Regions from separate parts of the Photobacterium toruni genome, predicted to be linked through region 3. Evidence: predicted binding sites of a transcription regulator. Region 3 holds the regulator's gene; each other region holds the start of a gene.
The links. Region 3 encodes PurR, which represses purine synthesis genes. Its sites were predicted from a motif close to TNANGNAAACGTTTNCNTNA; they were not measured.
Positions count from the first base shown of each region.

Region 1: purE (5-(carboxyamino)imidazole ribonucleotide mutase) is a predicted target of PurR. The motif match lies at 2,971-2,990, and genes of this name have one in related genera.
Region 2: OC457_RS10585 (NCS2 family permease) is a predicted target of PurR. The motif match lies at 1,924-1,943, and genes of this name have one in related genera.

Region 1 covers NZ_AP024854.1:2,954,063-2,958,924, forward strand. Annotated here, with positions in the region: partial or broken gene OC457_RS13835 (gamma carbonic anhydrase family protein) at 1-183, shown strand, start outside; gene OC457_RS13840 (DUF1488 family protein) at 205-471, opposite strand; gene aroE (shikimate dehydrogenase) at 479-1,300, opposite strand; gene hemF (oxygen-dependent coproporphyrinogen oxidase) at 1,380-2,300, opposite strand; gene tsaC (L-threonylcarbamoyladenylate synthase type 1 TsaC) at 2,304-2,861, opposite strand; gene purE (5-(carboxyamino)imidazole ribonucleotide mutase) at 3,056-3,544, shown strand; gene OC457_RS13865 (5-(carboxyamino)imidazole ribonucleotide synthase) at 3,544-4,662, shown strand; gene OC457_RS13870 (DNA topoisomerase family protein) at 4,726-4,862, opposite strand, start outside.
Region 2 covers NZ_AP024854.1:2,227,076-2,231,937, reverse strand. Annotated here, with positions in the region: gene OC457_RS10590 (aminoacyl-histidine dipeptidase) at 1-920, opposite strand, end outside; gene OC457_RS10585 (NCS2 family permease) at 1,994-3,283, shown strand; gene gpt (xanthine phosphoribosyltransferase) at 3,351-3,809, shown strand; gene frsA (esterase FrsA) at 3,995-4,862, shown strand, end outside.
Region 3 covers NZ_AP024854.1:1,296,901-1,301,762, forward strand. Annotated here, with positions in the region: one part of gene OC457_RS06175 (IS630 family transposase) at 1-439, shown strand, start outside; one part of gene OC457_RS06175 (IS630 family transposase) at 441-1,016, shown strand; gene OC457_RS06180 (TfoX/Sxy family DNA transformation protein) at 1,171-1,758, opposite strand; gene purR (HTH-type transcriptional repressor PurR) at 2,129-3,133, opposite strand; gene OC457_RS06190 (hypothetical protein) at 3,848-4,246, shown strand; gene OC457_RS06195 (trypsin-like serine protease) at 4,303-4,862, opposite strand, start outside.

The DNA of each region.
Region 1 (4,862 bases), 1.4 Mb from region 3:
GAACATGATGTCATTATTGGAGCCGGGAGTTTGGTACCACCAAAGAAACGGCTTTGTTCTGGCTTCCTCTATATAGGAAGCCCCGCTAAACAAATCCGTCCTTTAACAGAACAAGAATTAATATCTTTAACTCAATCAGCAACTAATTATGTACGCTTAAAAGATGAATATCTTAACGGATAATGTCACCTGATCATGACGATACTATTCTTTAATAACAATATCACCACTATCATTGAAGTCTTCATTATCAATCATTGCTTCAGCGATATCTTCAATATCAAATCGATATTCAATAAAAGTAGCAATAATAGTTTCTGGTGTCGATAATGTTTGCCCACTTTGTTGTTGTAACCATGATAATGACAACCAACAATTGATCAAAGCGCCACCTTGTTGCGCTACAAAGTGAATCGCTTGCTGATCTGAGTGCCAAGTTTGAATATCAGCGAATAATATATTTTGGTTCATCTAATTTTTACTCTTGTAAAAGTCGTCTTAATTCACGTTGTACTTGTTTAGCTCCTGGACGTAATCCCCGCCATAGCATAAAACTCTCTGCTGCTTGTCCGACTAGCATTCCAAGACCATCAATAGTTTTGCTGGCATTGTGTTGTTGAGCCCATTGATTAAATGGGGTGATACTGGAACCGTAAACCATGTCATAACAGCAAGTATGCTGACCAATAACTGATGCTGGCACCGCGGGAACATTACCACTCAAACTCGCTGATGTTGAATTAATAATTACATCAAAACACTGTTCACCCAAAGCATCAAAAGCGAGAGCTTTAATATCACCATATTCTGCAAATAAAGCGGCAAGTTGTTGCGCTTTGGTTAATGTGCGATTACTTATAATGAGTGTTTGTGGTTGCTGAGCTAATAAAGGCAGAATCACTCCTCGTGCAGCACCACCTGCACCAATTAATAAAATACGCTTATTTTTAAGGGAGACATGTTGCTGCAATAAATCTTGCACCAAGCCTTCGCCATCGGTGTTATCACCTAATATACCACCATCATCGAGGCATTTTAGCGTATTTACTGCCCCCGCTAATTGAGCTCGTTGCGTCAGTTGAGTTGCATACTCAAAGGCTTGCTCTTTAAATGGCACCGTAATATTGCAACCTTTACCACCACCGCTAAAAAAAGTGTCCATTGCCGCAACGAAACCATCAAGGGCTACTAATTGGCTAAGGTATTCCATATTCTGGCAAGTTTGGCGCGCAAAAAGGGTATGAATGAAAGGGGATTTGCTGTGGTTGATGGGATTACCCACCACGATATATTTATCCATAGTCCATTACTCAAATAAAAGGGCCGATATATCGACCCTACCACTGGATGAAACAACTGCCAAACATTGCTGCTGTGATTTACCATTCACGAGGATAGAGATAATCACGACTCAAACGTGCTTCTGCAGAATCTGGTTGTGGTTGATAACAATATTCCCAGCGCGCTAAAGGTGGCATCGACATTAAAATAGATTCAGTACGCCCCCCGCTTTGCAAGCCAAATAACGTGCCGCGATCATAAACTAAGTTAAATTCAACATAGCGTCCACGACGATACAGCTGAAATTCACGTTCGCGCTCGCCATAGGGTAATTGATGTCGCTGAGCCACTATCGGTATATAGGCATCAATAAAACCATTACCGACCGCTTGAGTGTAAGCAAAGCATTTATCAAAGCCCCATTGGTTAAGATCATCAAAAAACAACCCACCAATACCTCGAGTTTCATCACGATGAGGAAGAAAAAAGTACTTATCACACCATGCTTTATGCTGTGTATAAATATCATCACCAAACGGTGCACAGATCGCTTTTGCTGTATCGTGCCAATGGCGGCAATCATCATCAAATGGATAAAAAGGGGTTAAATCAAATCCACCACCGAACCACCACACAGGCGCTTCACCGTCTTTTTCTGCGATAAAAAACCGTACATTAGCATGAGATGTCGGTACATAAGGGTTATTAGGGTGGATCACTAACGACACCCCCATCGCCTCAAAACGTCGTCCCGCAAGCTCTGGACGGTGAGCTGTTGCAGAAGCCGGCATCTCATCACCATACACATGAGAAAAGTTAACTCCTGCTTGCTCAAACACTGTACCATTACGCAATACTCGGCTACGACCACCGCCACCTTGCTCACGTTGCCATTGATCTTGCTCAAACTCAGCACCGTCATCTTGTTGTGCCAAAGCCTGACAAATAGTATCTTGAAGATGAAGCAAAAAAGTTTTTACGGCAGTCTTATTGAGAGCTATCTGGTTACGATCAATCATTCATTACCCCTGACGGAAAATATTACCTGTTTGGGCATCACGAATTTCAGAAGGATTATTACGTCCTCCCGTCTCACCATTTAATATCGCAGCCAATTTATTCCCCAGTTGTTGTTCTACATCAGCTACGGTACGACCCGGTTCTAGCCCAGTTAAATTAGCACTGGTTGAGGTTATCGGCTTACCAAACTGACGACAAAGTTGTTGAACTAATGGATGGGCAGTAACACGAACGGCAATGGTAGAAAATTGACCCGTTAAAAAAGCAGGCACATTAGCTTTGGTTGGCATAACCCAAGTAACAGGCCCCGGCCATGAAGCTAACACCGCTTGCTTCTGATGCTCGGTTAATTGGCTATCGTCGATATATGGCAATAACTGCTCATAATCAGCGGCAATTAAGATCAAACCTTTCTCTACTGGACGTTGTTTTAATGCCAGTAGTTTATTAACTGCCTGTTGATTATCAGGATCACAACCAACGCCAAATACAGCTTCTGTTGGATAAGCAATGACTTGACCTTGCTTTAGGGCTGTAACCACTTGTGTAATATTTGTCACAAATTCCTCTACTTTTTATTCTGCTGATATTTTATTTTTAGTTATGGTAATCATCATACCGACACACGCCTAACAACACCATTGAAGGTTAATCATAGCGTAACTTTACCAACGCAAACGTTTCCCTTTGCACTAAATCACCGTATAATGACGCAACTTGCACTTTAGTTGTTCATTACCTATAGGAGATTGGAATGAAAGTTGGAATTATCATGGGATCTAAATCTGATTGGCCAACCATGCAACATGCCGCAGAAATGTTAACGCGTTTTAATGTTGCTTATGAAACTAAAGTGGTTTCAGCCCACCGTACTCCTCATCTGTTGGCTGATTATGCTGAAACAGCACGTAGTCGTGGTATTAGTGTCATTATTGCAGGTGCGGGCGGGGCGGCGCATTTACCTGGCATGACTGCTGCATTTACCAGTTTGCCAGTACTCGGTGTACCCGTGCAATCTCGCGCTTTAAAAGGTATGGACTCACTATTATCAATAGTGCAAATGCCAAAAGGAATTGCCGTTGGTACGCTCGCAATTGGTGAAGCAGGTGCCGCCAATGCTGGTTTATTAGCCGCTCAAATCATTGCAACGCATAACCCTGAAGTTTTAGCGGCAGTAGAAGCATTCCGCCAACAACAAACAGATACCGTACTTGATAATCCTAATCCTGCAGAGGATGCATAATGAATCAAGTCTTAGTTCTGGGTGCGGGGCAACTAGCACGAATGATGGCATTAGCTGGTGCACCATTGAATATTAACGTCATCGCCTATGATGTTGTTAATAGTAATGTTGTACACCCACTGACTCAACAACACCAATCACTCTCGCTGATTGAAGCCATTGCTGCTGCCGATGTGATCACCGCTGAATTTGAACATATACCTACCGATATTTTATCGCTCTGCGTTGCGAGCGGTAAATTTAAGCCTCATTCAGATGCAATAAAGGCCGGTGGCGATCGTCGTATCGAAAAAGTGTTATTAGATCATGCCAATGTTGCCAATGCGCCCTATTACATTATTAATACTCGTGCAGATCTCGATACCGCGATCACGACCCTAGGCCTACCTATGGTGCTAAAAAGTGCTTTAGGTGGTTATGATGGCAAAGGTCAATGGCGCTTAAAAACTCACGATCAAATTGAATCAGTATGGCGCGAAATGGCGCTGTGTATTGCGGCAAGTGATAATCAAGCGATTGTGGCTGAAAAATGGATAGATTTTGATCGCGAAGTGTCTCTAATTGGTGTTCGTAATGCTATCGGTGAGGTTAAAACCTATGCCCTCAGTGAAAATGTACACACTAATGGCGTACTCAGCCTTTCTACCGTCATTGTTGGCGACCCCACACAGCAACGACAAGCACAGCTAATGTTTGCCGCAGTTGCTGAACAACTCAATTATATTGGTGTGTTAGCTTTAGAGTTTTTTGAGGTTAATGGTGAACTATTGGTCAATGAAATTGCACCTCGCGTTCATAATTCAGGTCATTGGACTCAACAAGGCGCAGAGACATGCCAATTTGAGAACCATCTTCGTGCAGTATGCAACTTACCATTAGGTGGTACTGAGCTTATTCGTTCAAGCGCAATGCTCAATATTTTAGGACAAGATAGCGTGCCTCAAACAGTATTGGCGTTAGAACATTGTCATGTGCATTGGTACGGCAAAGAAAAACAAGCGGGACGTAAAATGGGGCATATCAATATTTGCGCAGCGACGCCCGAACAACTGCAATATCAATTAATGTTGTTAGGACAGTTATTACCAGCACAAGATTTTCCGACCTTACCTCGCTAAATAGCAATGATAAATAAGCCTGCATCGTCATGCAGGCTTATTGGATATTGTTTAATGTAACCACTACTTTTCAGCATTCTGATAAGCATTACACTGGCGATCAGCACATTGTAATTTAATACCGCTCGCTAATTTCTTTTCTATCAATAATCCAAAACCACACAACTGACAAACGCCAACAATCGGCTTATTGTTAACAG
Region 2 (4,862 bases), 930 kb from region 3:
AGAGCACATGTTTCGGTAAATAGAGTAATGTCAGTTTCAACATGACCTAACTCTGCACGAACGATTTGTAGGTATTCAGCAAATAATGTATTAAGTTTATCAATGTTTGCAGCAGGTAAGGTTGCAATTACCGTTGCTTCACGTGGTAAGGCATTACGTAAGCTACCACCGGTGAAATTATTGATACGTAGATCAAGCTCATTAGCATGACCCACTAAGAAACGCGCCATTAATTTATTAGCGTTACCACGACCTGTATGAATATCACAGCCTGAGTGGCCGCCTTTTAGGCCTTTAACAATTAATTTTACCGCTTGATGTTCAGCCGGAACCGCTTCACGTTGAATATCAACAGTCAACGCAACATCAACACCGCCTGCACAACCCATGTAAACTTCGCCTTCTTGCTCAGAGTCAGTATTCAATAGAATATCACCCTCAAGCCAGCCTGCTTCCAAGCCAAAAGCGCCTGTCATGCCTGTTTCTTCATCGATAGTTAATAGTACTTCTAATGGGCCATGTTCAATATCTTTTGCCGCTAGAATAGCGAGACAGGTTGCCATGCCCATACCATTATCAGCACCTAGTGTTGTTCCAGTTGCTGTTACCCACTCGCCATCAATAAATGGCAGAATTGGATCTTGAATAAAGTCGTGTACGGTGTCTTCATTTTTTTGTGGCACCATATCAATGTGTGCTTGAAGTACAACGCCTTTACGGTTTTCCATGCCTGCAGTTGCTGGTTTTTTGATAATAACGTTACCAGTATTATCACGACGAACATCCAACCCTTCAGCTTGTGCGAACGACACAATATACTGTGCTAGTTGCTCTTCATATTTAGAAGGGTGAGGAATTGAACAAATCTGATCAAAGAAATGCCAAACAGCTTTTGGTGATAGTTGAGTAATTTCAGACACGGTAGCCTTCCTTTTTATATACGAGATTGGGCTAGTGTCATTTTGTAGGGTTTTAGCCGTAAAATGACAAATAGATAACGAATATTTTCATCGCTTTGGTTTTAGCATATCACTCTGTCTTTAGGGGTGATAGGGCAAATAATAAAATCTTATAGCACTGATTTCTGCGATGATTACCTTATTGGTAGCCTCATATCGTATCATTTTGATGATCATGCATCATATGTGATTAAATATGCTTTAAGTACATAAAAGTGGCTGGTCTAAATATAATCAAATAATAATGTAATAAATTTACAGTAATAGCCATATCTCAAGTAATAAAGGTAAAAAGTGTGATCTGGTTAAAAAAAACATTGTAAATTTATTTCATTTTGGCTATAGTTTGATCAAGCCATCTTAGTTGGCACAATAATTAACACGACACGTTCAGGATGAACCCGAGATATCGCCTCCAAGGAACCGAGAATAAGTGAGCCATGAGGGCAACCCACTGACATTATGTTGGTGTACTTATGATAAAGGTGATTTACATGAAAATATTTTCTTCAATGACACATTTTTGGAATAATCGTACGGTATATACAAGTAATTTTCATTACCCAACACCTTACCGTTACTAATTTGATTTTATTGTTTTGTTATTTTTAACGAGACAAGTGTAATTTTTTACCCCCTTAATTAAGAATATCTCGATAATGCTATCCTGTTATCCGCAACATTCTGCCGCCACTTCGATTTGAAGTGGCGTTTTTTTTAGCTGCTTTTATCTTCTATTCACTTTTTTATTGTTGTTATCGGTCTTTATTAACTCTTCTTGAGTCCTTTAAAAAGTAAACGCTCAAAAAACAGCCATTAATGAATTGTTAATAACATAATGATTATTAAGACTAATATCATTTTTTTAAAATAGTATCTGCAGGGTTAGTTATTGTTTTACGCTTTTCAACGATAAAATCTGGAAATTGAGGGATCGCATGATTATAATCAGCGCCGAAACGGATTGCGCAATCGTTTTCTATTTGTTGACGTTGTTTGTTACTTTATTGTATTTCTCTAAGGAACCGAGAAGCATGCTAGAAAAGTTGTTTAAACTCACTGAACATGGCACCACCGTACGTACTGAAATTATGGCTGGTGTAACCACCTTCCTGACAATGGCTTATATTATTTTTGTAAATCCCACTATGTTAGCCAGTACAGGAATGGATCAAGGTGCAGTATTTGTTGCAACGTGTTTAGCGGCAATGATTGGCTGTTTTGTGATGGGTTTTTATGCTAATTACCCAGTAGCACAAGCCCCTGGTATGGGACTTAACGCCTTTTTTACCTATACCGTTGTATTAGGTATGGGACATACTTGGCAAGTGGCGTTAGCAGCTGTTTTCTTATCGGGCTTATGCTTTATTGCATTGAGTGTTATGCGAGTTCGTGAGTGGATCATCAACGCAATTCCTCATTCATTACGTATCGGTATTTCTGCGGGTATTGGTCTGTTTTTAGCGTTTATTGCATTGCAAACATCAGGCATTGTCGTTGCAAGCCCGGCAACATTAGTAACGGCAGGTGATTTAACAAGCTTTCCTGCAATAATGGCAGCTTTGGGCTTTTTCTTAACGATATCTTTAGTTCAACGTGGTTTTAAAGCTGCGGTACTCATTGCGATTTTAATTGTAACAACTATCAGTATTATCGTTGGTGAAGTGGATTATAACGGCATTATTTCTATGCCACCAAGCATTGCGCCAACCTTTATGCAGCTTGATTTTTCAGGCGCGATGGAAGTCGGCTTAATTTCAATTGTGTTTGCCTTTTTGTTTGTCGATTTGTTTGATACCGCGGGTACATTGGTCGGTGTTGCGACCAAAGCAAACTTAATTGGTGAAGATGGTAAATTACCACGTTTAAACCGAGCACTATTAGCTGACAGTACTGCCACTTCGATTGGTGCACTATTGGGAACGTCAAATACGACATCTTTTGTTGAGAGTGTGTCGGGTGTCGCAGTTGGCGGTCGTACAGGCCTAACAGCAGTGACTGTTGGCGTGTTATTCTTATTAGCATTATTTTTTGCACCGTTAGCTGGAATGGTTCCTGCATATGCGACGGCTGGTGCGCTATTTTATGTTGCTATTTTGATGATGTCAGGCTTGGTATCGATTGATTGGCGAGATTTAACAGAAGCGGCTCCTGTGGTGGTTGTATGTTTGCTAATGCCTCTTACTTATTCGATTGCAGAAGGTATTGGTCTTGGTTTTATTACATTTGCAGTTGTAAAAGCATTGAGTGGCAAGGGGCGTGAAGTAAACATCAGTGTATGGGTTATTTCAGCGTTATTTCTTGCAAAGATTATTTTCTTATAAGCGTGATGTATTTACGTTTACATAAATTTATGCGGTTTCAAATCGCTGTTTCAGAGGTTGTTTTACTATGAGTAATAAATTCGTCATCACTTGGGATAACATGCAAATGTACACACGCCAGCTAGCAGAAAAGTTGCTACCAGCAGAGCAGTGGACAGGTATTATTGCAGTTAGCCGTGGCGGTTTAGTGCCTGCGGCTATTTTGGCGCGTGAATTAGGCATTCGTCACGTTGATACTGTTTGTATCGCAAGCTACGATCATGATCATCAACGTGACATGAAAGTGATCAAGCAAGCTGAAGGTGATGGTGAAGGCTTTATCGTAGTTGACGACTTGGTTGATACTGGCGGTACTGCTGAAAAGATTCGTGAAATGTACCCACGAGCTAAATTTGTAACGGTATGTGCGAAGCCTGCTGGCCAACATTTAGTGGATGATTTTGTTGTTAGCATTCCACAAGATACTTGGATTGAACAGCCTTGGGATATGGCAGTGACTTTCGTTGATCCTATTGCTAAAAAGTAATTAATTTATTTAAATGCCGGTTTATTAATACAATACTATTGTGGCGATGATCGTGCTTGAAAACTAAGTTTTAGTGAAGACGTCACGTTGTTGGCGTCTTTTTTTTTGGTTTTTAATTATTGATGACGGTTTAGGTATATTATCTAGGTCTATTAAGAAAAGAGATATATACGTTGGAGGATGCCGTGTCGGAACCATCAAAACAAAATTTATCAGAAAAGCTATTTGCTCCACGTCAAACCAGCAAAGAGACGTCGAATATTGTTAAGATTGCGCATGTTCGTAGTGGTGATGTAAACAATGCACTTGATGGTGAAAGTCAGCTTGGTTGGTATCGTGTTTTACGCCGTCCACAATGGATTTGGCAAGGTGTTGACCCTATTGAACAAGAAGCTGTTTTAGCAAAGATTGCAGGTTCAACGGCACCTCGTACAAGTGAGCATCTATTAGATACTGTTATTGGTTATCGCTCTGGCAACTGGACTTATGAATGGTCACAACTTGCATCTAATTATCAACAATTAGCCCGTACTGCGGTTAACAATGGTGATAAATTAGCGGCATCAGAGCTATTATTTAAAGCTAGCACTCATTATAGCATTGCCGCATATCCTTATATAAAAGGTGATCAGTTGGCTGATCAAGCGGAATTACAAGCTAATCAAAGTTATCGTGAGGCGATTGAATTACGCCCACATGATATGCGTAAAATTGATGTTAAATATGAAAATAAGACCTTTGAGGCATTCATTCATTTACCACGTACCGATAAGCTGTTACCAACAGTGATTGTCAGTGGTGGTTTAGCGACATTACAAAGTGATCTCTGGCGTTTATATGCTGATTATTTAGGCCCGGCTGGATATGCAATGGTTACGCTTGATATGCCATCAGTAGGTCACAGTGATCGTTGGAACTTAACCGAAGATACTAGCCGTTTACACCAAGCATTATTGCAACAAATTCGTGATGTGCCTTGGGTTGATAACCGTAATGTTGCAATGTTAGGGTTACGCATGGGAGGCAATGCGGCGATTCGACTTGGGTTTATGG
Region 3 (4,862 bases):
CGACTTTAAAAAGCTTGCTCGCCAACAAAAAAAAATTCAAATGAAAATGAGATTACTTGCCTTGGAGCACTTCAAGGAAGGTAAATCTCGTACTCAAATTGCTAAATATCTCAAAGTTAGCCGAACAAGTGTTAATAAATGGGTGAGTGTCTTTCTTGAAGAAGGCTTAGAAGGGCTTCAAGAAAAAACGCGTAGTGGTCGCCCTGCATTTCTCTCACCTAAACAACGTGAGCAGCTATCCAATTATATTAAACTTAAAGCTCAAGACTCTTCTGGCGGGCGATTAATAGGCGCGGATATTCATGCTTACATTCTCAAAGAATTTGATAAAAACTACCACCCAGATTCTATCTATTATCTACTTAAGCGCATGGGCTTTTCGTGGATAACATCACGGTCAAAACATCCAAAACAATCACAGCAAGCTCAAGATAATTTTAAAAAAATTTAAAATTGAAACGATCCTTAAGATCCCAGGACATATAGCGCTCGATAAGGTCGATGTATGGTTTCAAGATGAAGCAAGATTTGGACAACAAAATACCACTACCCGTCTTTGGGCTGAACGAGGAACTCGACCAAGAGCGATAAAACAACAGCAGTTTGAATATGCTTATCTATTTGGTTCGGTGTGCCCAGCAAGAGGAGTTGGTGAGGCGTTAGTGGTACCTTGGGTAAATAAAGAAATAATGACTGAGCACCTTGCTCAGATATCACGAACCACAGAAAAAGGTCGTTATGCTATTGTAGTGATGGATGGTGCAGGCTGGCATACTGACGATATTGCTAATCCGTTTAATAATCTCAGCATCATCAAACTTCCACCATATTCCCCAGAACTTAACCCAATAGAACAAGTTTGGAGTTGGTTACGACAACACTATCTCGCTAATCAAAATTTTTCTGATTATAACGACATTCTCGATAAGGTCTGCCTTGCATGGAATCAGTTTAATGAATCGGCTTCACGCATCACTAGAATGTGTTCAAGAGATTGGATCAACCTGACCAGTTAATTTTCCAGATTGGTATTACTATTCAATTGTAGCTAAATACTAAGCTTGATAGGAATAGCTAAATCGGTTTGTAAATGTATATGCGGAATAAATTAAAGAGGCACAGGGCCTCTTTATTCTTAAGCGTCACTTAGCCAGTTGACGAATATATTTATTATAGTTTAGCTAGCAGTTCATTGCGTCTGCTTTCTGGTATTACTGACCAATGTTGGCCATGTATAGCGCCTTCCAATGCCCATAGTAATTCCAAACTTAAAGATGCCTCTTGTATTTTTTGTAATGCTTTATAAGCGTCGAGTGCACCAATATTATGGAGTTGTTCAATCGTTTTAATACCTACTTTTTTAAGCATCCTTTCATTTGAAAGGCGTAGGTTTGGTAAATCTTTTATTCTATCAGGAGTGCAACATTCTTTTGCTTTTTTGTCAGCTTGTGCTGCCTTAAGAGAATAGTTTGCTTGTTCTTTGATTTTTTCAGGTTGTTCCCACCATTCATCAAGAATAGCATAATGTTTTGTTATGACGGGAAAACCGCGCTTTTCATATATATAGGGTTTCAAACCCGCTTGTTTAAATTCCTCTTCATTTTTTGCATTTGCTCTGAGATGGAGTTTATTATTAACGACTAGTGCGAACATTGTCTCACCAGCGAAAATACCAAAACCGCCAAACATGGATCGCGATTTAATATCCCCTAAATGATCTAATAGCTGTAATGAATTTTTTAATATTGGTTTGTCCATACTTCTACTCGGTGAATAAATGAGTGTCACCTAACATTAAAGTAGCTGTAAATTAACTTTGTATTATTAAAGTTATTTACGAGATAAAATTTCTACTTTAAATCATCCATGTATTACTTTATAAATAATATTATCAATAGTGAAGTATTATTTATATCTTGTAAGTCTTTTGCTTACTATTATATGTATTTACGGGGTTCATTATATTCGATATTTTAACAAGATGACTTTGAATATTAATAGTGACTGGTGAATCTGTGATATTGTTCATGTTTTTACGGCGATGACAATTTTGAAAGCGCTGAGAGTTGAATTGAGGTGTTAGAAAAAAAGCCAATATAAATATTGGCTTGATAAGTAGGTTGTCGTATTAGCGTAAATCTTTTACCGACTTGCGCTCTACAATTGCAGGCGCCATTTCAAAAATTTGACGTTCATGATCTTTGTTCTTCATTCGCTCCATTAAGATTTTAATGGCTGTTTTACCTAAACGACGTTTCGGCTGATGAATAGTCGTTAGTGGTGGCGCGAAGTAAGGGGCAAGATCAATATTGTCGTAACCAATAATAGAAATATCACCAGGAACGCGTAATCCTGCTTGTTCAAAGGTACTAATTAGTGCCATTGCCATGATGTCATTGAAGCAGAAAATAGCCGTTGGACGCTCTGCCATAGCAATATATTTTTCAGCTGCTTTCACCGCAGAGTCACACTCAAAGTCACCTTCAAGGATCCAGTCTTCATTAACGGTTAAGTTAGCTTCTGCCATGGCTTTATTAAAGCCCTTTAAGCGTTCACGACAAGTAGATTTATCTGTATGGCCAGACAAACACCCAATACGGCTATGACCATGCTCGATAAAGTATTTAGTCGCAATGTAGCCACCTTGTTCAGCATTATCCTGAATTTTATCGGTATGCGGGCTTTCTGGACCCCAGTCCATTATCACCATTGGCAGGTCTTTTTGACGCTCAAGCAGATCCAATAATTTCTGATCAAGATCGGAACACATTACTAATAAGCCATCAACACGCTTTTCCGCAAGCATGCGTAAGTAATCATATTGCTTAGAAAGGTTACCTTCCGTATTACATAAAATTAGCGTGTAGCCTTCACGGTAACAATACTCTTCAACACCATGCACAACTTCAGCAAAGAAAGGGTTAGTTGATTTAGTTACCAACATACCAATGGTGCGAGTGGTATTACATTTTAGACTGCGAGCAACAGCACTTGGTGCATAATTGAGATCTTCAACGGCTGCCAGTACTTTCTTCTGTGTTGCTTCTGCGACAAAGCGTGTTTTATTGATCACGTGTGAAACTGTTGTCGTTGAAACACCAGCCATACGTGCAACATCTTTAATGGTTGCCATATTTATTCTTCTAATAATGGGTGCTAGAGATGTTTCTAGCTAATCGTGAGGTACCAAATTGAGTAATTACTGAGATGAATATAATTCAATGTTTTTAGGTAAAGTTTCTCGTTAATTATTCAATTTGGCACCGATAATGTGTCTATTGCATACTTAAATAGTATTAACACCAAAAGCCGCATTTATTCGCGGCTTTTATAATTATTACATGTTTTTCAAGTGTAATCGCTTGCGTTCACATTTTACTGAGTGTTACGCGTAGTGCAACGTTTCAATTGTCTGGGAGTAAATTATTTGACAACTATCAACAAAAAATCGTAATTTTCAGCAAATTTAATGGAATTTACAACCGACATTTAAAAATATGCTGCACTTTAATACTATGATAGTAGGTAAGGATAGTTATGAACAGAAACGTCTCAATTATACACTTGATTAACTATTTAAGGCTGTCTTTGGTTAGTATCTTATGGTTGAAATGCCAGAACAGAAGCGGTAATTACACTCAGTGGGTACCATTAAGCGCAATGATTAAATTTATTTTGGTTGTTATTAATGACGGGAAGTGTCGGTTTAGGGTGTTATAGCAGACTCTAGCGACGGTAATATTTGAGAAGTTGATCCCGATCATCGTAATTTAGAGCGAAACTTGAACTCAAGTAAATACCTGTGATAATTAGTTTATTACATTGCTTATTTATTCGGAACAATATGATGACGGAAGAACATAAAAAGGGTATTTGGTTTGCTTATATTGCCAGCTTTCTAACCCCGTTTACTTTATTATTGTCAGGAATTATCGCCATTATTTATGCTGGTTATAAACTTGATAAAGGCGCTGATGAAGTTGCCTATAGCCATTACTACACTATTATTCGTAGCTTCTTTTTGTTTTTAACCTTCTTTGTAGTGTTAGGCGTTTCTGCAGCAACAACCACAGGAATGATTGCTGGTGCTGAATATTGGGTACATAGTGATCTTCTAGCGAAGATATTGAGCATATTACCTTTTGTTGGCGGTGCGATTGCTATTGTTGCAATAGTGGTATGGTTTGCCAAGATCGTAAATGGAATGAAATTGCTTAGTCAAAATAAAGCGATTAAATTATCGTAATAAAAAGAGTTGCGCATTATCATGTGCAACTCTTTTTTTATGCTTTAAATAGGCTATTAACTTATTTGCTGTATTGTTTTTGTAGTAAATATTGACGCCACATGAAGATGATAATGTTGTTGTATCGCTAGAGGTAAGCAATTATCTGTAACAACACAAGGATCTAGACCACAATCTTGAACACCGTCAGGGCATTCTGGGGTAACGACTGCTGGTGGAGTGCAATCAATAGCCCAATCACAAGGGTCGCCACAATCTTGAACACCGTCAGGACATTCTGGGGTAACGACTGCTGGTGGAGTGCAATCAATAGCCCAATCACAAGGGTCGCCACAATCTTGAACACCATCAGGACATTCAGGTAGCTCAATACAAGTGCCATCTTTCTCACAATTGATAGTATCAATCAGTGTTTGACGATCTACCCATTCCACTGATTCACCTGAATTATCATTAATTACTCGGTCAATAGTTTTAGCTAGATACGATGTTTGTATTGCCTTATTTTTGTTAAGAGTAAAACCAATTTGCACATCACCTAGCATGTGTGTTTCGATTATCCAACCGCCACCTTTAGATTGTTTTACAAAGGGTAATTTAGTTAGGTGTGATAATT